One region of the Carboxydocella sp. JDF658 genome, then DNA from elsewhere that is predicted to be linked to it. Evidence: riboswitches for the same ligand, from Rfam matches in the RefSeq annotation. Region 1 holds a riboswitch; the other holds the start of a gene.
The links. A riboswitch is a leader RNA that binds a small molecule or an ion and turns the genes downstream of it on or off. The one in region 1 is predicted to bind cobalamin.
Positions count from the first base shown of each region.

Region 1 (10,823 bases):
AGTCTGGGCCAACTTTAAAAGATTGTACCTGATACCCCTGTTGTACAAGGGCATGAAGGAGACCGGCAACCAAAGTAGTTTTTCCACTTCCACTATATGGTGCTCCGATCATCAATGCCCTAACCATTATATCTACCACCTTTACAGGGTTAATAAAGCATTTATTGCTGCGGCAGCCATGGGACTGCCACCTTTAGTCCCTCGAACAGTTATAAAGGGAACTTGCCCCTGAGCAATCAATGCTTCTTTCGATTCAGCAGCACCGACAAAACCAACGGGAATTCCAATGATTAAGGCAGGGGCCGGAGCTCCTTTAGCTATTAAATCCAGCAAATGGAAAAGAGCAGTGGGCGCATTGCCAATAGCCACAATTTCTCCTGCCCACTCTGTTTTGGTAAGTTCAATTGCTGCCATGGCCCGAGTGATCCTTTTTTCTCTGGCCAACTGATGCACGTTGTTATCATGAATTAATGTTTTTACTTCAATATCATAGCGAGACAATTTTGCAGGGCTAATGCCTGATTTTACCATAGCTACATCAGTAATAATCCGTGTTTTTCTGGCAAAGCAAGCTTTTGCTGTAGTTATGGCTTGCGGATGGATAACAATTTCAGAGGCAATACCGAGGTCACCGGTTGCATGGATTAAGCGTCGGGCTATTACTTTTTCCTGCTCATTAAAATTGGATAAATCAACACTATTCTCAATGATTTCCATGCTTTTTTGCTCAATTAATTCCGGTTGTTGTAAAAAAAAGTTATTATTCATTCTGCTTCAGCAATCCTTTCTGCCAGTACTTCCACTAAACGCCGATCTAACCCTAATGGTTTAGCCAATTTTATGGTTAGAAAGGGATATCTGCTTTGAGCATGTTTAATTTCTTCGGGAATATCTTCTTTAATATGCAGACCGTTAGTTAAAAACCAGGGGGCAATGACGATAGAAGTTACACCTTTTTCTACCAGGTGGTCAATGGCCTGCTGCAGACCTGTTAAGCCAGATTCACGATTCATCCAGGCCGGGACTACCAATTCTTTACCGGAAATCTCCTTAAATAAATCAACTACGTCGTACAAAAGCATGTTGGCATCATTAGCCACTGCTCTACTGCCATGTCCTAAAACTATTACTCCTTGCATGGGTTAATATCTCCTTTCTCAATTACACTTTTTAGTTCATTTAAATCAGTTATTATAGTTAAATTAAGTTGTGGCTTTTTTATAAGGATAAGGTGAATGCCAGCTTCTGTCACAGCCTGAATTTTATTTTGCAAACCGCCATTATAACCACTTTCCTTAGTTACCATTACATCAATTTTATAGCTCCTGATTATACTCAAATCTATTGCTGCCGGGACAGGGCCATACATAGCGAAGAGATTTTGCGGAGAAAAACCTGCATCCAGAGCTGTACTTATCGATTCAGGTACAGGGAGTACCCTGGCGTAAAGTTTCTTCGTTTGTAATAAGGGATGATTGCCCCACTCATTCAGTCTCTTGACACCGATAGTCAGGAGAATGCAATTAAATTTACTGGCTTGTTTGATGGCTTCTTCCCAGTTATGGCAAACAATAATATATGGATTATTGTTGTTCAGCTCCACATCTTGGCGCTGGTAACGCAAGTAAGGAAGGTTCATTTTTCTTGCGATGTCTATTGCCAATTGATGGATTTGTTCTGCAAAGGGGTGGGTTGCATCCAGGATCATGTTGACTTTAAGTTTGTGAATTAGCTCCGTAAAGGTTATTTCATTTAATTTAGTTACGAGAATATTTTCAATACCTTCAGAAAGCAATTGTTTTCTTCCTAGCTCGGTAGTAGTAGTAACAACAAAAGGTACCGTATTTTTTTTCAGCCAAACGGCGGCTTCTTTAGCCTCAGTAGTTCCACCTAAAATTAAAATCACAGGTCATACCCCCGTGGGGTGATGATTTTGCCATCTTTTATAAAACTTTGGCTATTTCCCACTATTACAACGGACAACATATCAATTTCACAATTTGTAAATTCTTCTAAATTAGAAACAGTAATGTGTTGATCAGTACGGAAAGCATTTTTAACAATTCCTACGGGAGTGCTTGGGGGGCGGTATTTTAAAAGAATTTCTCTGGCTTTTTCAATGTGTTCTGTTCTCTCTCTACTCCTGGGGTTATAGAAGGCGATAACAAAATCAGCCTGAGCAGCAGCCTCAATTCGTTTAGTTATAACTTCCCAGGGTGTTAAAAGGTCACTTAAACTTATACTGCAGTGATCATGCATTAATGGAGCACCCAGAAGGGAAGCAGCAGCTATGGAAGCTGTAATACCTGGTATTACTGTAACTTGCAAAGATATATTGTCCTGAAATAAAAGCTGATAAATTAAACCTGCCATACCATAAACTCCGGCATCTCCACTGGAAATAACTGCCACTATTTCACCAGCCAGCGCCAGCCGAATCGCTGTCTGGCAGCGTTCTACTTCACCTCTCATACCGGTAGAAACCACTTTTTGCTGGTCTGTAAGCATATCTTTAATTAAATTAATATATGTTTTATATCCGACAATGTAGTTAGCCTTTTTTATCGCTTCCCAGGCAGAAAAGGTCATTTGTTCCTTATTACCTGGTCCAATTCCGATAATATAGATATGTCCGCTGCCAGAGCGAAGGTTGTTTGGGGATAACTGGTTTTGGGAATTATTAGTTTCGGCTTTTGACATGCCTTCATTGCTGCCGGTTCGCATATACAACCAACTCCTGTTGTTTTTTTGACAAAGGCAGAAAAATTTTGTTCTGACTCATAAGTTTTCAGTTCCTCAGCCTCAAAAAAATAAAGGGGTAAATTTAATTTTTGACTCAGTTCCCAAATAGCTGGTTCATTCTTTTTTAACGTAATTGAACAGAGAGCTTTAATTGCAGAAATGGCAATATTGCCGGAGGAAAGAAAACTTTGCAAATTGCGCCAGAGTTGATGAAAAGAAATATTTTTACGACAACCTATACCTAATGCAAAATAGGGTATACGCAATAACAATTGTTTGTCTGGATCAATTTCAGTTAGTTGGGAATTGGAAAAGATTAGATCTGCATTTATAAGATTGTCAGTATACTCATATCGTTCTGGAAGAGGTAGTGGTGTAGTTAGTAAACTTTTATTATCCCAGAAAACTTTTATAGTTCCAGAGTTGGCAAGCGTTGAATTTAATTTCTTAGCCGGTTTTAAACTTTCAGGGTTTGCTTTAAGGAGCTTGATTAAATCTTCAATTGATGTGATGCCTTGAACATCAGTTGAGGTAGTTATAACCGGTGTAGCATTACTTAAACGAGCCAATTCTTTGGTAAGCCAATTAGCATTACCCCAGTGGCCACTCAGTAAACTAACTAGATATTGTCCTTTTTCATCCCCAACAATAACTGCCGGGTCATGCAGTTTAGACTTTAAACAGGGTGCTATACAGCGTACGACAATACCAGATGCCATAATAAAAACATGGGCATCCCATCTATCAAATTCCAGTTTGATTTTTTCTTTTAATGATGGCTGCATTACTTCTGGAAAAAAAGTAGCAACCTCAGTCTGCGGATAAGCTTTTTGCCAAAGTTGGGCCAGTAAAGAAGCTGTCTCCTGTCCACCTTTAGTCAGAGCCCAAAAAGAAATTTTTTTCATTGTCAAGATCCCTCTCTGAATGCGTGGGAGAAATTGGGGTGATAAAGCAAAGAACGATCAAACTCAGCATTAAGGAATTTTCCTACAAGGACTAAAGCTGTTTTGGTGATTTTTGCTTCTTTTACTAAAGCTGCAATATTAGATAAATTGCCTTTGACAATTTTTTCATCGGGCCAGGTTACGCGTTGTACGACTGCAACCGGAGTATCAGGGGGTAGATTAGCCTCTAAAAGTTCTGTTACGATTTGGTCGATGAGATGAACACTTAAAAAGATAGCGAGACTGGCACCATGACTGGCAAGGTTTGCCAGGCGTTCCTTTTCCGGTACGGGTGTTTTACCCCCTACCCTGGTTAAAATCAAAGTTTGGGTAACACCGGGTTTAGTAAATTCCTCTTTTAAAGCAGCAGCGGCTGCAAATACAGAGCTAACTCCTGGTACGATTTCAACTTCTAAACCTTTTTCTTCCCAGGCTTTAATCTGTTCCTGAATAGCTCCATACATCGAGGGGTCTCCGGTATGCAAGCGGACTACCAGCTGATCTGCAGAAGCTGATTGGAACACAACTTTGTTAATTTCTTCTAATGTCATACCGGCACTATCGTAGATTTTTACATTTTCTTTGCAATAATTTAACAGTTCCGGGTTCACCAGAGAACCGGCGTAAATAACTACATCTGCACTTTTCAATAATTCTAGTCCTCGGATTGTAATCAAATCAACCGCACCGGGTCCGGCTCCTACGATATATACTTTCATAAGATTACTCCTTTGCCAGTAATATAACAGTCATGTATGGTAATGCCGAAATTTCCTCCAGTTCCGAAAGGGGATGAATTTTTTCCTTTGCCTGTCCACAATAACTGATTATCCATCCCTGCCATGGCCCTGTTGCTTTTAATGCCTGTTTTATCCTGGGCAAATATTTTCCTACCTTCATTAATACAGCCCGGGTTTGATTCACCAGCATTTCTGTTAAGTCTATTTCTTTATTCATGGGTATGATTATAAGTGGATGGTTTTTATCCGCCAGGCACCACTGAGTGCGTGAGGCAGCAGCAGCAAAGGATGTTATCCCTGGTATTATCTCTACTTTTAAATGAGGAATTAAAGTTTTTAATTCATAGTATAAATAGTAAAACGTACTGTATAAATTAACGTCACCCAGGGTAATAAACGCTACGTCCTCTCCTTGTAGTAGATAGCTAGCTATCATCCGGGCATTTTCTTGCCAGGATTTAATTAAAACATCCTGTTGATTTAACATTGGCATAGTAAGTTCAATTACATTATGTTCTTTTGTCAGGTAAGGAGTAATTATTTCGCGGGCGACACTCTTATATTCCTCAGTAGCTTTGGGAGCAAAAATCACTTTGACTTTTTTAAGAGTATTCATTGCCTTAACGGTTATCAATTCCGGGTCACCAGGGCCAACACCTATTCCATATAAAACTGGAGTCATTTCAATCACTCTCCGATTTTTTTCTGCCTGATATGATAAAGCATGGATTTTGAACATCCCATAACTGGGAGCAGCCAGGTCCGGAACGCATTCTATTCACCTGTAGTTGAATCGCCTCAATTTCCTGATATTGATTACCATGGAAAAAATCCCAGGCCGTTGCTGCAGTTTTTAACTGAGTAGCGGAGATAACCAGCCTACCTGCAGGCAGTAGTCTCTCATGAACATACTCCAGGATTTTGTCCAGCTTGCCACCGTGTCCACCTATAATAACCCGATGAGGAGATGGCCAGGAATGGCATATCTCTGGCGCAAACCCTTGATAAAAATGAATATTATTACAATTAAAGCGCTGTTGATTGGCTTTTAGCAGCTGTTCACTCTCCGGGCGGGGATCTGCGGTATATACTTGACTACCTGGAGAGAATAGAGCTGCTTCGATGGTAATACTGCCTGTTCCTGTGCCAATTTCCCAAATTGTTAAACCGGGTTCCAGGTAGGACTTGGATATTATGAGCGCCCTGGTTTCGGCTTTGGTAATTGGTGGTTTACCAGTAATAAAAAGATGTTCAGGAATACCTGGAGACTGGTATGGCCAAAATTTTGAATTCTTTTGTGGAAGGTATGCTAACAAGATATCATTCTTAAAATCATCCAGATTAGCCAATTCTTCCAGATGAAAAATAACCAGCTCTTCATCTGGCAAAGTCAAGTTACGAGCCAGGATAAAATCAGCTTCTGACCAGCCGCGGAATTTAAGCTCGGTTGCCAGTTGCTGAGGTTTAATGCGTGGGTCTGTTAAAATCCCAATTTTACCTGATGAGGGTAAGGATTGCATAACAGTGTGCAATTCCCGTCCATGAATACTAAACCACTTTACTTCTTCCCAGCTCCAGCCTAATTTAGCCAGGGCCCATTGGGCACTACTGATATTGGGGTAAACTTCAAGCTCAAATTCTGAACAATACTTTTTAATCGTGTTCAGAATACCAAAAAAACCAGGGTCGCCGGAAGCAACAATAACGATGTTTTGGTGTTGCAGATTTTTTAATTTATTCAATACCTCTCTAAAATTCCTGTCAATTAACCATAAATCTGTTTTTTTCTCGAGGAAAGGCAATATCAAATCCAGCTGGCGCTTTCCTCCCAGAATGATGTCGGCAGTTTTAATTAAGTCTTTATATGCTGGGAAAATAAAAGCGGGATTACCAGGGCCCAAGCCCACTAACTTTATTGATGATTTTTGCTTTGTCATGTTGCTTCCCCCAATAGTAAACCGGCTTGTGAACTCCAGGCTACAGGTATGCCAGCCATATTTGTAATAATAACTTCTACCTGGGCCTCATTAAAAATATAATCTTCAGCTCTTTTTTTAGCTTCTGCTGCTATCTGCCATAAGACCTTTTCCCCGTTATGGGTTTTAAGCAGATCTATTATTTCTTCAGTGGTATTAGCAAGAAAGACTTTTCTAACTAATTCAGACGAAAACCCCAGAAGGGCAGTGTGACAGGCCAAAATCTCTTGTCTTGCATCAGCAATTTTTGAATGAGTGTAAAAAATTCCTCCTGCTAACTTAACCAATTTACCCAGGCTACCAAAAATAATAACTTTTTTAAAACCCATTCCAATGGCATGTTCCAGCATAAAACCAATAAAGTTACTGCTCAATATTATGGCATCCTCAGGAAAAGCTAAAAATTTCTCAGCGGCCTTTTGGCCTGCTCTGCCCGGCGTCAGGATTATTTCTTTGTACCCAGCTGCCCGGGCAATTTCCAGCTGAGGCAACAAGGATAGCTTAAATCGCTCTTCAGACATGGGCTCAACAATCCCGGTTGTTCCCAGTATGCTAATTCCACCAATAATCCCCAGTTTAGAATTCAATGTTTTCTCTGCCAGTTTTTCCCCTTCCGGTACATAAATAGTGATTTCTACCCCCTGCTTAATGCCAAGGGAGACCAGGGTCTTTTTAATATTATCCAGGATCATTTGTTTTGGTACAGGGTTTATGGCTGGCTCCCCTACGGCAACTTTCAATCCCGGTTTTGTTACGACGCCAACCCCTTTACCACCTTTGATAACAATATGACCCGACTCAATCAATCGTACACAAGCACCAATTATATGACCATGGGTAACATCAGGGTCATCACCTGCATCCTTAATTACTTCAGCCCAGCCAAAGTCAGTGCCAATACCACAACTGGCAACAGGAATGTCAATCGTCTTTTGGTCTGGTAGAATTATTTTTATTTGCTGGGGATGTTTACCCGCTAGTGCCAGCAAGGCAGATACTGCAGCTGCCGTTGCGCAACTACCGGTAGTATAGCCTTTTTTCCCCGAAAAAAAGGACATATTTTTCTTCATAGTCCCTAAATCCCCTTATTATTTAGATAAGCAATTACATCATCTATTTTATTAAAAGCGTTTTCCTCTTGCTTAGATAAAACTATTAATGGTAAGCCTAACTCAAAAGCAGCTTTGGCCTTATTCTTTATCTCAGCATTATTTTCCTTAGCGACAATTACATCGGCTTTATAGGCTTGAAATAAAGCCTTGTTAAGTTTGGCAGAAAAAGGTCCCATCATGGCGATCAGGTTTTTGGGACTAATACCGTTTTTGAGGCACTTGTCAACCACTTTACTGTCGGGGATTACGCGAACAATAAATTGTTTTTCTTTTAGCGATGGGTGTTTTAATAAAAATTCCAGGTTATTGCTACCGGTTGTCAAAAAGATGTTACGACCAAAATTATTCAAGCTTGCCGCCAGTTGTTCCCAGGAATTAACTCGATGAAGCAGTTTATTATCTGGCAACAATGGCAGAGCATCACGATATTTAATGATCTCATAACCATTTCGCTGAAACCATTCCAGCAGAAAAAAAGGTGATTGAGAGAGCATAGGTCCGGAGTGATCGATAACTAACTTAATTTGATAGTTTGTCTTTAACCAGGGTAAATGCTCAAACATTTCCATTGCAGTAAAAGCATAATCGCTTCCATTAGCTAATGCCTGTTTTACTCCCAGGTCAGTAGCCGTTATTGTACAAAGGCAGTAACCGTGTTCCTTAAGTGGACGAATAAGTTTTTCCCCTGCTTTGGGCCCGGCAAAGATTACGATCATATCTCTCACGGCTCCGTTTATGAAAGATAAAAACAAAAACCCTGCCCGCTATAGGCAGGGTTAGCCTTCTTACCAACAACCTGCCTTTCCCTATCCTCCGTAGGTGAAGGCAAGTAGCAAGCAGGTCTCCTGGCTCAAGATCATCATCTGGTACGCCTTCCCGGTAATTGCCAGTGGCTAATTTGTACCAGACTCCCTTTCACAGTGGCGGGACCGCGTCAGATTTTCACTGACTTCCCTAAACTTGCTACACTTTTTTGTTGGCTTTATTATAACATTAGTCCTTTTCAATTGTCTATAAGGCAACAATAATTTTCTGAAAAATTAACACTCTCCGGCCGGAACGCCAAGATATTGGCTTACCACTTTCATGGCACAATAATCTCCGCACATAGTACAAACATCATCGCTTGAATTTAAAGGTGCTCGTTCCGAACGTATTTTTTCCGCTCTCTCCCGGTCGATTGCTACAACCATCTGTTCTTCCCAGTTTAATGATTTACGAGCCCTGGCCATGGCTAAATCCCATTCAGCCGCCCCTTTGACGCCTTTAGCCAGATCCCCTGCATGGGCGGCAATTCTGGCAGCGATTACTCCTTCCCGGACATCAGCGGCAGTGGGCAAGCGCAAATGTTCAGCAGGTGTAACATAGCATATAAAGTCAGCTCCTGCCGCCGAAGCCAGTGCGCCTCCTATAGCTGAAGTAATATGATCATAACCAGGCGCAATATCTGTAACCAGGGTTCCCAGGACAAAGTATGGGGCCTGATTGCTCAATTCTTTCTGTAACTGAATCGTAGAGTGGATATGATGTACTGGCACATGCCCGGGTCCTTCAATCATAACTTGAACCCCATACTCCCGGGCCCGGTCAACCAGTTCTCCAGCAATGATTAGGCCCTGAACCTGGGCACGATCCAAAGAATCATCTATACATCCAGGCCTAATGGCGTCACCAATACTGAGGACAACATCGTATTTTTTAGCTATTTCTAAAAGCCGATCAAACTGGGTATAGAGAGGATTTTCCGCCTGGTTGTGCAGCATCCAACCAGTTAAAAAGGCACCACCGCGACTAACTATATCCATTGTCCTTCCCTGTTTTTTCAGCCGGTTGACCACATCAAAATTCAGGGCACAATGGATAGCCATAAAATCTATCCCATCAGCAGCATGAGCCTCAATAGTAGCAAAGATATCTTCAGCTTTCATTTCGACAATACTACCGTATTTGGCGATTGCTTCTATTGCTGTTTGATAAATGGGCACAGAGCCAACAGGTAATTTGGTTTTAGCCAGGATTTCTTTCCGAATTCCATTGATATCCCCGCCAGTGCTCAAATCCATAATCGTGTCTGCACCGGCCTTTTCTGCAACCTGAAGTTTTTCCAGTTCCAGTTCCAGACTGGTGCTATCAGGGCTGGTTCCGACACTGGCATTCACCTTTGTTCTTAACCCTTTGCCGATGGCAACCGGATTACTATCTTTGCGGTTTTTGTTTTTCAATATAACAATCGTCCCTTCTGCTACGCCCTGGCGAATAAATTCAGGTGATACTTTTTCCTTAGCCGCAACATACTCCATTTCTTTGCTAATGATCCCCTGACGGGCCATTTCCAGTTGAGTCACTTCCCCTTCCTCCCTTTCTGAAGTCTATAATGATCGCCAAATCTAGCTGCTTTTTTTGCCGCTTCCACCCCTGCGTAAACGTGTTCTACAGTGGGAAAAGCAACATGTTCTGCTGGTGTAACATAACAGATAAAGTCGGCACCGGCAGCGACAGCCAATGCTCCCCCAATGGCACTGGTTAGATGATCATAACCAGGTGCAATATCAGTTACAATGGGGCCAAAGACGAAGTATGGACTATTGGAGGTCAATTTCTTCATTAAGTTAATTGTAGGATGGATATCCTGAATAGGAGTGTGACCAGGGCCTTTAACCTGGACTTGCACTCCAAAATCTCTTGCTCTTTTTACTAGATAACCTATTACAGCTAGTTCTGCTGTTTGAACTGTATCTAACGAATCATGGACACTGCCGGGACGAAAAGCATCAGCCAGGCTTAAAACTATGTCGTGTTTTTTCAGGATCTTCAATAGCTTATCATAGTGTTCGTATAATGGATTTTCCTTTTTATGCTCTAACATCCAGGCAGTTAGAAAAGTACCGCCATAACTTACAATCGGCTCTTGACGGTTTTGTTTCAAGTAAAGGTCCAGGGTGAATTGATTTAAAGAACAATGAAAACCCATGAAAGAGATACCGTCTTCAGCCTGCTTTTCTATAGTTTCAAATAACTGACTCGCCGACATTTTCAGACAGGATCCATATTTTTCTCTCGCTTCGATTAATGCCTGGTAAAGAGGGAGAGTTCCGACAGGTAAAGATGTTTCCCGGATTAGATTTCGGCGAAACTCATCGCTTTGCTGAGAGGTTCCTCCACTGGACAAATCCATAATGGTATCGGCACCAGCTGCTTCTGCGTTTTTAAGTTTCTCAATTTCTTCTGTATGATTGATAAAATGTTTTAAGGTGCCTATACTAGCGTTTACTTTGGCTGATAAAGGATAGCCTACACCAACTGGTTTGA
Region 1 covers NZ_BDLR01000032.1:78,563-89,385, reverse strand. Annotated here, with positions in the region: gene JDF658_RS06510 (cobyrinate a,c-diamide synthase) at 1-127, opposite strand, end outside; gene JDF658_RS06505 (precorrin-8X methylmutase) at 142-768, opposite strand; gene JDF658_RS06500 (sirohydrochlorin chelatase) at 765-1,139, opposite strand; gene cobK (precorrin-6A reductase) at 1,127-1,906, opposite strand; gene cobJ (precorrin-3B C(17)-methyltransferase) at 1,903-2,589, opposite strand; gene JDF658_RS06485 (cobalt-precorrin 5A hydrolase) at 2,586-3,647, opposite strand; gene cobM (precorrin-4 C(11)-methyltransferase) at 3,650-4,405, opposite strand; gene cobI (precorrin-2 C(20)-methyltransferase) at 4,410-5,108, opposite strand; gene cbiE (precorrin-6y C5,15-methyltransferase (decarboxylating) subunit CbiE) at 5,110-6,363, opposite strand; gene cbiD (cobalt-precorrin-5B (C(1))-methyltransferase CbiD) at 6,360-7,472, opposite strand; gene JDF658_RS06460 (precorrin-6A/cobalt-precorrin-6A reductase) at 7,478-8,230, opposite strand; cobalamin riboswitch at 8,332-8,493, opposite strand; gene bzaB (B12 lower ligand biosynthesis ThiC-like protein BzaB) at 8,555-9,859, opposite strand; gene thiC (phosphomethylpyrimidine synthase ThiC) at 9,856-10,823, opposite strand, start outside.

Region 2 (10,823 bases), on a different contig from region 1:
CTGCTTGGCAAAACCGGGCAAGAGGCCATAGCTGGCTCCGCCTAAAAGTGCCAGCAAACTGGCTTGCAATTTAGTCATGTCCGAGCCTCCATTTTTAGTACGGTTTGGAAGTATTAAGAAGCATTATCGGGTAGATTTAATTTTCGTCAAGACACTCATAATTTTCTTAGCGCTCTGTAAAGCTTTTTCTTCCGTTTCACATTCGCTAGCTTTTAACCTCTCAAAGTAAACACCCTCGTGCAATAACATTGTTGTCCTTGCATGTGCCTCAGCTGGTGTTTCTTGATGAACTGTATCTCCATCTATTTCAACAACTAACATTATGCCATCCTTTATTATAACAAAATAAAGTTAATTTCTGGCTGAGATCTAAATAATAAACCATCACAGTTTCTCGATGCGATATTATCTGATCTTACTCTGCCTTGGTTTGTAATATTTTTTCCTGACAGCCAAGCTTTTGCTTTATCACGCCAATTTGAATCATTGGATGCCTGAGGGTATATCAAAACTTTTTCAAAACAATGATTATTATATGGAACTCCAACTGAAAATAACTTTTCATATATTCTTTCCTGGATTTTTTCTTTTTCTTCTACTATTTGAACGTATAAGTTTAACGGTAAATACAGATAGAGAGTATAAAAATAAGTTCCGCCATTCCAATTGTCAAAAAATTTGTCTGTACAACTTCTAAAACCGCATGTGCAAGTATGGCTACTTCTTTAGCTGACCCTTCTAATGCAAATAATTTTGCAACAGTTGCTACCATTGACTCGGAATATTCAATAAAAGGATCACTCAAAATAATCACCTCAACAAAATGAAATAGTCTCCATAACTTTACATTATTATAACACAAAAAAGGGGGGCAGAACCATGTCCTCCCCCTAAATTAATTACACAAATTACACACTTTTTACAGTCTTCTTTCGGTTCCCCTCAATGCTGATTAGCACAACCGCTGCCAGTACCAATACGGCCCCAGTCAGCTTGCTGCTATTCAGCTCCTCACCGGCCCAGAACCAGCCCAGCAATACTGCTACCACCGGATTGACATAGGCATAGGTTGACACCCAGAGGGGATCTGCATTTTTTAACAACCAGATGTAGGCGCTATAACCCACTAGCGAACCAAACAGCACCAGATAACCAAAAGCCAGCCAGGACTGCATCGTAACCTCATTCAGGTCCAACCGGCCCGCCTCTCCCAGCAAAATACTTGCCCCCAGACAGGCCAGCCCTCCGGCCAGCATTTGCATGCCAATGGCAAGCCAGGCCGAATCAGGCCAGTTAGCCTTGCGGGAGTAAATAGAGCCCCAGGCCCAGGAGATCGCCGCCAGCACCACAATTAAGTAATAGCTGTTAATCGCCCCCGAAACACTGGCCAGTGAAGGCGAAATCAGCCAGAGGATCCCAGTGAAACCGAGGATCAAGCCCAGCCATTCCAGGGGCTGCGGCCGTGGCCGTGCCCCCGTGGCCCAGGCTATTAAGGCCATCCAGAGGGGTACAGTAGCGATAATCAAGGCAGCAATACCGGAAGGCACCTGCTGTTCCCCCCACACCACGCCGCCATTACCGCCCAGAAGCAAAAGCGAGCCGACAATCACCGCATATTTCCATTGTTCTACTGTGGGTCTCGGCGCTCCACCTAACCTCGTCCAGCCGTAGAGCATGCTCTTGACACAGGCTTGCCACATCTGAGCGGGCGTGAGCTTATCCATTTTATCACCTCCAGATCGCTTGAGTTAATTATAAAGTATAAAATAATGTCGCGCTTCTAATTTTTTGCTGTCTAATTAGCAAAAAAAGAAAAAGGCGGATCAACTCCGCCCTCTATAATAACATCGCCTGGGTAGACGATAATGGGATAGCAAAAATAAAATCCTCTGCCTTTACAAGCAGAGGACTATTGGCCCACAGAAAAAAGCCTTTACTCCCCCTGCCTGTCCGCGCAGGCTCAGGTCACCAACGGAATGAGCAGGTCTCCTGGCTCAAGATCATCGCTCCCTCAGCCTTCCCGGATTAACCCAGTGGCTAAATTGAGGTCGCTCCCTTTCACAGTGGCGGGACCGCGTCAGATTCGCACTGACTTCCCTTTTCAGTTCCGTTTATACGGAACCACTCATTCCTGCTATGTTTTTTTTATCATAACACAGTTTCAGTGGAAATGCAAGTACTACCAGTCCTGGCCTATATTTTTCTTCCATTTTTGGCGAACTTAAGAGGAATTTGTCAACAAAGGGAGAATATATCTGATTATAAAAAATGTAAATGGGGTGATATTTTGGTTGACAGGGAAATTTTATCTCAACACAGCAGGTGGGTAGGTTTTGTAGGTATAATGACTGTTATTTTCGGCGTTATTTCAGCTATTGCTGGTCTCTTTGCTTTTATCGTAGGTGCAATTCCTGGAATTATTACGATAATACTGGGACTGAAACTGCGCGGTGCAAAAAAATATGCCGACCAGATCATCGCTTCCGGTGGCGATTCCACTCAGTTGAACATGTTGTTTATGAACCTTAATACTTACTTTAAAATTCAAGGAGTATTAATCATTATCAATTTGATTATGATAGCCCTGGCGATTTTCTTCGGAATATTTGCCGGTGTTGCCTCAATGAACATGATGAGCCCCAATTCATTCTAGCAGTAATATAAAAATCAATCGAGTAGAAAGGGGTGATTAACCCCCGTCCTCTCACACCACCGTATGTACCGTTCGGTATACGGCGGTTCACCAAGCTTGACGAATGCGATGATAACGTTCAGTTAAACTCTTCAAGCCCTGACTATGCCAGTAGGCATTGTTCAGGGCGTTATTTAATTGTCGAGACATACGCCAGTAGCCTTTACGGGCATTAGCCATTATACATTATATGGACTACTCGCTCCGGTAGGCCCAGGGTTCGTGTTCGGCCCTTCACCAGTTTGACGTCAATACTGCTTCAGATTCCACCTCACGGAGGACACCCTGTCTTAAGCTACGGCTACTGCTACCTTCGCCGTTCGGGATTTTCACCCTATAGACAACGTCCATGCCGGGCGCACAAAAATTAGGGAGGGCAAATTTTTGCCTTCTCCCTGTCATGTACTATACAAATTTACCAGCCACGATTATACTCCCCGGCACAGGGAATGCAGACAAACTGACCATCTTTTACCCTGAGTCGGGCTTCCATCACTGATTCCCCGCACTCCGCACAGGTCCAGGACTTATAGATTCGGGCCCGCTCCGGAAATTCCAGTGGAATTTTTTGCACAGTACAAAAATCATCTTCCTGTAGCTCCAGTATAAACCGGATTCTTCCCTCCCGGTCAAGCCCCAGCTTTTCCAGTTCCTGTCGCCAGCCGACGCTCTTTACCACTATTCTGATTGCTTCCCTGTTTTTCCTATTCCCTATAGTATAAACCTGTTTGCCATAATCCCGGTAAAGCAAATTTCCTTTACCTAGCGTACAGCCCGTTAATACCTGAATAGCATCCACCCCACAGGCATCATTTTCCACAATCGCTACCAGCTCCTCATCCTGAGCTCGCTCTACCCCCAGCTCTTTAAGGGCGATTTGCGCTACCCGGTAGCCCACTGCCAGACCAGGACATTCATGGCCGTGAAACTCTACACATCTTTCCCAGGGCGTTCTCGTTCTTTCCATAACAGCTTCCCTCCATTCTGTAGAAAAATTATATACCTGTAGCTAAAATTTAGCAATAAGATGGATAGGTGGGCAGGTTTTGTCGGCATTATGTCCATTATTTTCGGCACCATTTCGGCCAGCGGCGGTCTCTTTGCCTTTGCTGTGAGTGCGATTAAAAAAATACGCCGACCAGATTATAGCTTCCGGTGGCGATCAGACTCAGATGAACCTGTTGTTTATGAGCCTTACAATTTCCTTATCTTCACCGCACTGATTTTCAACTCCGGAATCTTGCAGACCGGATCAAAAGCTGCATTGGTCAGGACATTGGTTGGCGTCTCCTGATAGTGGAAAGTGAGAAATACCATGCCCGGTGGCACCAGATCGGTTACCTGCACCCGGGTTTCCACCCTACCGCGCCGGGAAGTCACTTCCACCCGGTCTCCATCCTTGATGCCAAAACGGTCTGCATCCTGTGGATGAATCTGCATCAGCTCCTCAGGCCGGATCAGATCCAGCCGGGTACGCCGGGTCATGGAACCGGTATGGAACTGGTAGAGATTGCGGCCGGTATTGAGCAGAAGCGGATACTCAGCATCGGGTTCCTCTGCGGCCGGAATATGCTCAACGGCATGGAAGCGGCCTTTGCCGCGGGCGAATTTTTCCGCATGCAAGTAAGGAGTGCCGGGATGGCCGGGAGTAGGACAGGGCCACTGGATGCCGCCTTCCTCCAGGCGGGCATAGGTGATACCGCCATAGAGGGGATTGACCAGGGCGATTTCCTCCATAATCTGCTCCGGGCCCCTGGGATAATGCCAGTCATGGCCCAGCCGCCGGGCCAGCTCCAGGATAATCTGCCAGTCCGGCCGGGCTTCCCCGGGAGGATTAATGGCCTGGTGCACCCGCTGGATGCGCCGTTCGGTATTGGTAAAGGTCCCTTCCTTTTCGGCGAAGGTGACGGCAGGCAAAACCACATGAGCCAGCCGGGCCGTTTCCGTCAGGAAAATATCCTGCACCAGCAAAAACTCCAGGTTTTCCATGGCCTTGCGTACATGGTTGACATCAGGGTCAGCCAGCATGGGGTTCTCACCCATGATATACATGGCTGCAATCTCGCCCCTTGCAGCGGCATTCATCATCTCTGTCAGGGTCAGGCCCGGAGTAGACGGCAGCTCAGTGCGCCAGATGGTTTCAAACTTCTGCCGGTTTTCCTCCGCTTCCACCAGCTGGTAACCGGGATAGTAGTTGGGCAGGGCTCCCATGTCGCAGGCACCCTGAACATTGTTTTGCCCCCGCAAGGGATAAACCCCGGTGCCGGGCCGGCCCACATTGCCGGTGAGGATGGCCAGGTTGGCGACAGCCAGTACATTCTGGGTACCGGAAGTATGCTGGGTGATGCCCATGGCATAGATGATGCAGGCCCGTTCCGCCTGGCCATAAAGGCGGGCAGCAGCCCTGATTTGTTCCGCCGGCACGCCGGTGATTTTCTCTACCCGTTCCAGCGGATATTCCTCCACTTTGCGCCGGAATACCTCAAAGCCTTCACTGCGCTCAGCTACAAAGGCCTGATCCCAGAGGTTTTCCTGCAATATTACATGCGCCAGGCCGTTAAGCAGGGCGATATCCGTACCGGGCCGGTGTCTGAGCCAGAGGTCAGCATAGCGGACCAGCTCGATGCGCCGCGGGTCGGCCACAATCAATTTGGCCCCCCGCTTCACTGCCTGCTTGATGCGGTAACCGGTAACGGGATGGGCCTCAGTGGTGTTGGCCCCGATCAAAAGCATAACCTGGGTTTCCAGTAAGTCATGTATGGAGTTGGTCATAGCGCCACTGCCAAATGCTGTTGCCAGACCGGCAACGGTAGAGCTGTGTCAAAGGCGGGCGCAATGATCAATATGGTTGGTTTTTAGCACTGCCCGCATCAGTTTCTGGAAAAGGTAATTTTCCTCATTGGTACATTTAGCTGAAGCCAGCCCGGCGATGGCCTGGCCGCCCCGCCGCTGCAAAATGTCCCGCAATCGGCTGGCAGCATAGTCCAGGGCTTCCTCCCAGCTTACCGGTACCAGTTCCCCGTTTTTGCGCAGCAAAGGCCGCGTCAGGCGGTCTGGTGAGTGGACATAATCCCAGCCAAACTGGCCTTTAGCGCAGAGATGGCCCTGGTTGGGCCCGGCTTTGTCCCCTGTTACTCCCACAATCCGGTTATCCCTGACTTTCAAAAATAACTGGCAACCGACTCCACAATAGGAACAGGTAGTCTTAACTTTGCGGATTTCCCAGTGCCGACCCTGCCAGAGGGAGGATTTTTCCACCAGAGCCGCTACCGGACAGACATTGACACACATGCCACAGGCAGTGCAGGTGGTTTCCTGTAATGGGTCATCATAGGCAGATGTAACCTTGGTCTGAATGCCCCGGCCCATGAAATCATAGACATGGGCACCATTGACCTCAGCGCAGATGGCAACGCATTTGCCGCATTTAATACAGCGACCATAATCGCGGATGAAAAAGGGATTGGTGTCATCAATAGGAAAGACCTGTTTTTCCCCGTCCTTATAGGGAGTATCCTCCACCTGATAGCGATAACAGTAATCCTGCAAACGGCAGTCACCATTGCGGGGACAGGTCAGACAGCGCAAATCATGGTTGGCAATGAGCAGACGCAGAATTTCCCGGCGCGCCTCTACTACCCGCTCCGATTCGGTTTGAATTTCCATCCCTTCTTCTACCGGAGTGGCGCAGGCGGCCAGCAGTTTGCGGGCCCCTTTTACTTCCACCACACAAAGGCGGCAACCGCCGAAAATAGGCAACCCCTCTTCATAGCAGAGAGTGGGGATAAAAATGCCATTGTTCTGGGCTGCCTTGAGTATGGTCCATTCTTTCGGTACCGTATATTCCTGGCCATTGATTTTCAGACGTATCTGATTCATGGCTTCACCTCCTTAAGCCTGGGCCTGTAATTTGGCGGCCCGATGCCGCATGCGCACCAGGGGCTTACAGACTCCGGCCGGACAATCCTGCCGGCGCACATGCAGTTCATATTCCTCCCGGAAATAGCGGAGAGTGCTGAGGACGGGATTGGGTGCCGATTGTCCTAGCCCGCAGAGGGAGGAATCGATAATGTTGCGGCTTAAGCTTTCGATCCGCTCCAGATCCCCTTCCTGTCCTTTGCCTTCCACCAGTCGCTGCAGGATTTCCAGCAAACGGGTGGTCCCTTCCCGGCAGGGTGTGCATTTGCCACAGGACTCCATTCTGGTAAAGGAAAGGAAGAAACGGGCCAGTTCCACCATGCAGGTGGTTTCATCCATCACTACCAGACCGCCGGAGCCCATCATCGCCCCGGCCGCCAGTAAAGAATCATAATCAATAGGCAGGTCCAGATGTTCTTCGGTCAGACATCCGCCGGAAGGCCCTCCGATTTGTACGGCTTTGAATTTCTTGCCACCGCGGATGCCACCACCAATATCGAAGATGATTTCCCGCAGGGTAATGCCCATGGGCACCTCCACCAGACCAGTATTGTTAACCTTGCCGGTGAGGGCAAAAACTTTGGTGCCCTTGCTTTTTTCTGTGCCAATGGCAGCATAGCGGGCCGCTCCCTGGTTGATAATCAAGGGGACATTGGCAAATGTCTCCACATTATTGACATTGGTGGGTTTGCCCCAGAGACCGCTCACGGCGGGAAAGGGCGGACGGGGCCGGGGCATACCCCGATTGCCCTGGATGGATTCAATCAGGGCTGTTTCTTCCCCACAAACAAAGGCACCGGCACCCTGTTTGATTTTAATGCGGAAATTGAAACCTTTGCCCAGGATATTTTCCCCCAGATAACCTTTAGCTTCAGCCTGTTGCAGGGCAATCCCCAGACGTTTGACAGCCAGGGGATATTCGGCCCGGATATATATGTACCCCTCGTCAGCCCCAATGGCATAACCGGCAATCAACATGCCTTCAATAACAGCATGAGGGTCCCCTTCACAGATGCTGCGGTCCATAAAGGCCCCTGGGTCTCCTTCATCAGCATTGCAAACCACATATTTTTTGGTGCCAGGAGCATTCCGGGTAATCTCCCACTTGGTTCCGGTAGGAAAACCGCCCCCACCCCGGCCTCTGAGGCCAGAAGCTTTGATTTCGGCAATTACTTCTTCGGGGGCCATAGTAAGAGCTTTAGCCAGAGCCTGGTAACCCCCACTGGCCAGATAATCTTCGATATTTTCCGGATCGATCAGCCCACAGCGGGCCAATACCAATCGTTGCTGCTTCTGGTAAAAAGGTACCTCATGGCGGGTTTTTACCTTCTGCCCCGTTTCCGGTACGGTATAAAGTAACTCTTCAGCCACCCGCCCTGCCTGCAGGGCAGCTGCTAAGTCTGGCGCCTGCTGGGGCTTGACCTGGCAATAGAAAATATCATCGGGTTCGATTAAAACCAGGGGGCCCTGTTCGCAAAAGCCGTGACAGCCCGTGAATTTCAACTGAAACTTATCCGCCAGCCCCCGGGCGATGAGTTCCCGTTTCAGAGCCGCAAACAGCGGCCGGGAACGGGAGGAAACGCATCCCGTTCCGCCACAGATCAAAATGGTTTTCTTCACTGCTCCATTCCCTCCTGTTGCCGGTATTGGGCCAGCACTTCCGTTACTTTTTCCGGAGTCATCTTACCGTGGGTATCATCATTGACAGTGATAACCGGGGCCAGGCCACAGGCCCCAATACAGGCCACTGACTCCAGGGTGAATTGCAAATCCGGCGTGGTTTCTCCCGGTTTAATGCCCAGCTCCTTCTCCAAGGCCGCCAGCACCGCCGGTGCCCCCCGCACATGGCAGGCCGTGCCCATACAAATGCGAATGATATTTTTGCCCCGGGGTTCCAGATGAAACTGAGAGTAAAAGGTCGCTACCCCCAGCACCTTGGCCAGGGACAGGCCCAGCCCTGCCGCTATTTGTTCCAGCACCTCCCGGGGCAAATACCCCACCTGATCCTGAGCTTCCTGCAAAAGGGGGATTAGCCCCCCATCACTGCCCCGGTATTTTTCGATCAGCCTGGAGATGTCTTCCTGTGGGATCGGTATTGCCAAACTCGCTCCCTCCTCGACTATACTCGCTTGTACAGATAAACAAACCAGTAGGCCAGTCCGACAAAAACGGCTCCGCCAATAATATTCCCAATGGTGACCGGAAAAATGTTTTTCCAGAACATCGTTGCCCAGGTCAAGCTGGCCAGGTCCCCCGGGGCCCCGGCCGCCTGCCAGGCAGATTGTACCGCCGGTACATGTTTGACCAGCCAGGCAAAAGGCAGGAAATACATATTGGCGATACTGTGTTCAAAGCCGGAGGCGACAAAGGCGGTAATGGGAAAGATGATGGCCAGCAGTTTGTCGGACAGGGTGCGGCCCGCATAGGTCAACCAGACGGCCAGAACCACCAGCATATTGGCCAGGGTACCCCGGATCACCTGGGTGAGAAAATCATATTTCAGCTTGCCAAAGGCGATTTTCAGGGACTCCACCGCAAAGAAATGGTCCTTCACCGCATATTGCTGGGAATAATATACCAGCAGAGCTACCCCAAAGGCACCGATGAAATTGCCGATATAGACCAGCACCCAGTTGCGCAACAGGTCCCTGAGGGTGATTTTGCGGGTCATATAGGCGATGACCAGGAGGGTATTACCGGTGAACAGCTCCGCTCCCGTGATCACCACCAGAATCAGGCCCAGGGAAAAGGCCAGACCGCCCAGTAACCGGGAAATACTATATCCTGTTTCTGCCTGAAACACCGCCATGGTATAAAATTCCCCGGCCAGAGCGATAAAGGCTCCGGCCAGAATCCCCAGCATCACCGTACTGCGCAGGCTGTTTTTGGCTTTTTTCACCCCGATACTCTCCGCCTTCTCGGTAACCGCATCAGGGGTGAGGATATCCACACTCAATTTGGGATGGTCAGCCATGAACTTCCTCCTCTCGTTCTTTGTTCTCGCTTAGTTTGTCTGATTTTGGTCTGTTGTATTAGTGAAGTAAAGTGTCAGAATATCGGGAAACTAAGCGAAATTTGGCGGAAAGTATTGGTTGATTTTTTTTTTCCTGGTAATCTATAATTTGCTTAGGGCGCCCTGAAAAACAGTGAAAGGGGGATAATATGTGAAAAAAATATTTATCCTTTGTTTATTAGCAATTTTAACATTTGGATTTAGTATGCCTGTTCTTGCTGAATCACAAATCGTTGATGAAACTATGATTAACAATCAGGCAGATTCGTTAACACCTGCCCAAATCGAACAGCTAAATAAAGAAGAAGCCAAAAAGTATCAACAGGTACTTAAATATATTGAACAGCAAGCCAAAAATTTAAAAGCCCAAACCAGCATTACTCCTCAATGGACATATCCAGTTTCAAAAATTTTAAATGTCCCTTATCATAAACAACTTTACAGTACCTGGTGTGGCCCTGCTTCAGCCTTACAGATTATTGATTATAATGGTAAATATAGCAGTGTATCAGGTAGTACTGAATATCAAAAACAGCAAACACTAGCAGATCAAATAGGTACAAATGATAACGGCTCAAACACTGTAAATATAAGAAATGTTCTTAATAACTATCTGAGTTCCATCCACAGCTGGACAGTAAAAAGAATTGACAGTAGTAGTGGTGCTTATGATATCCTTTGGAATATAATAGATAGCAACATCTTTAACGCAAAGCAACCCGTACTGGTATTGGTACAAACAAAATATTTGCCATATTATAACGGCCATGCTTCACAACATTATGTTGTTGTAGATGCTCTGACCAAATATATCGATGATGGCACCGGACAGCCGGTAAAAAGCATTTCAACTGTAAGAATCGTTGATCCCAATCCTAACTCCAGTTATACCGGCTATCATACAGTAACTTTCAATGACCTATATAATGCGGCAAAAGGATATTTTGACAGTGGAAAACAGTATTATAATGTTTCTTATTAATTGCAGATAGAGAAGTTCGTACACACGGCAACTAAAAATCTATTGACGTGTGTAATTCATTTTTTTATATATGAATGAGGAGAGGATAGAACAATGAAAAGATTATTCCTTTTTCTCCTGTTATTAACCATGATTTCCGGTTGCCAGCAAAACCCTCAGTTCACAAAACCTGACAGGGAAATTAACCAGCTCAAATCAGATATAACCTATCTCGAAGA
Region 2 covers NZ_BDLR01000047.1:2,718-13,540, reverse strand. Annotated here, with positions in the region: partial or broken gene JDF658_RS08930 (DMT family transporter) at 1-78, opposite strand, end outside; gene JDF658_RS14620 (hypothetical protein) at 124-321, opposite strand; gene JDF658_RS14615 (hypothetical protein) at 617-805, opposite strand; gene JDF658_RS08920 (EamA family transporter) at 909-1,724, opposite strand; cobalamin riboswitch at 1,962-2,144, opposite strand; gene JDF658_RS08915 (DUF5362 family protein) at 2,288-2,653, shown strand; gene JDF658_RS08910 (FmdE family protein) at 3,108-3,659, opposite strand; gene fdhF (formate dehydrogenase subunit alpha) at 3,887-6,571, opposite strand; gene nuoF (NADH-quinone oxidoreductase subunit NuoF) at 6,584-8,230, opposite strand; gene nuoE (NADH-quinone oxidoreductase subunit NuoE) at 8,227-8,712, opposite strand; gene JDF658_RS08890 (formate/nitrite transporter family protein) at 8,730-9,584, opposite strand; gene JDF658_RS08885 (C39 family peptidase) at 9,775-10,605, shown strand; gene JDF658_RS08880 (hypothetical protein) at 10,699-10,823, shown strand, end outside.
Region 2: another riboswitch for cobalamin. It lies ahead of JDF658_RS08920 (EamA family transporter); the one in region 1 lies ahead of JDF658_RS06460 (precorrin-6A/cobalt-precorrin-6A reductase).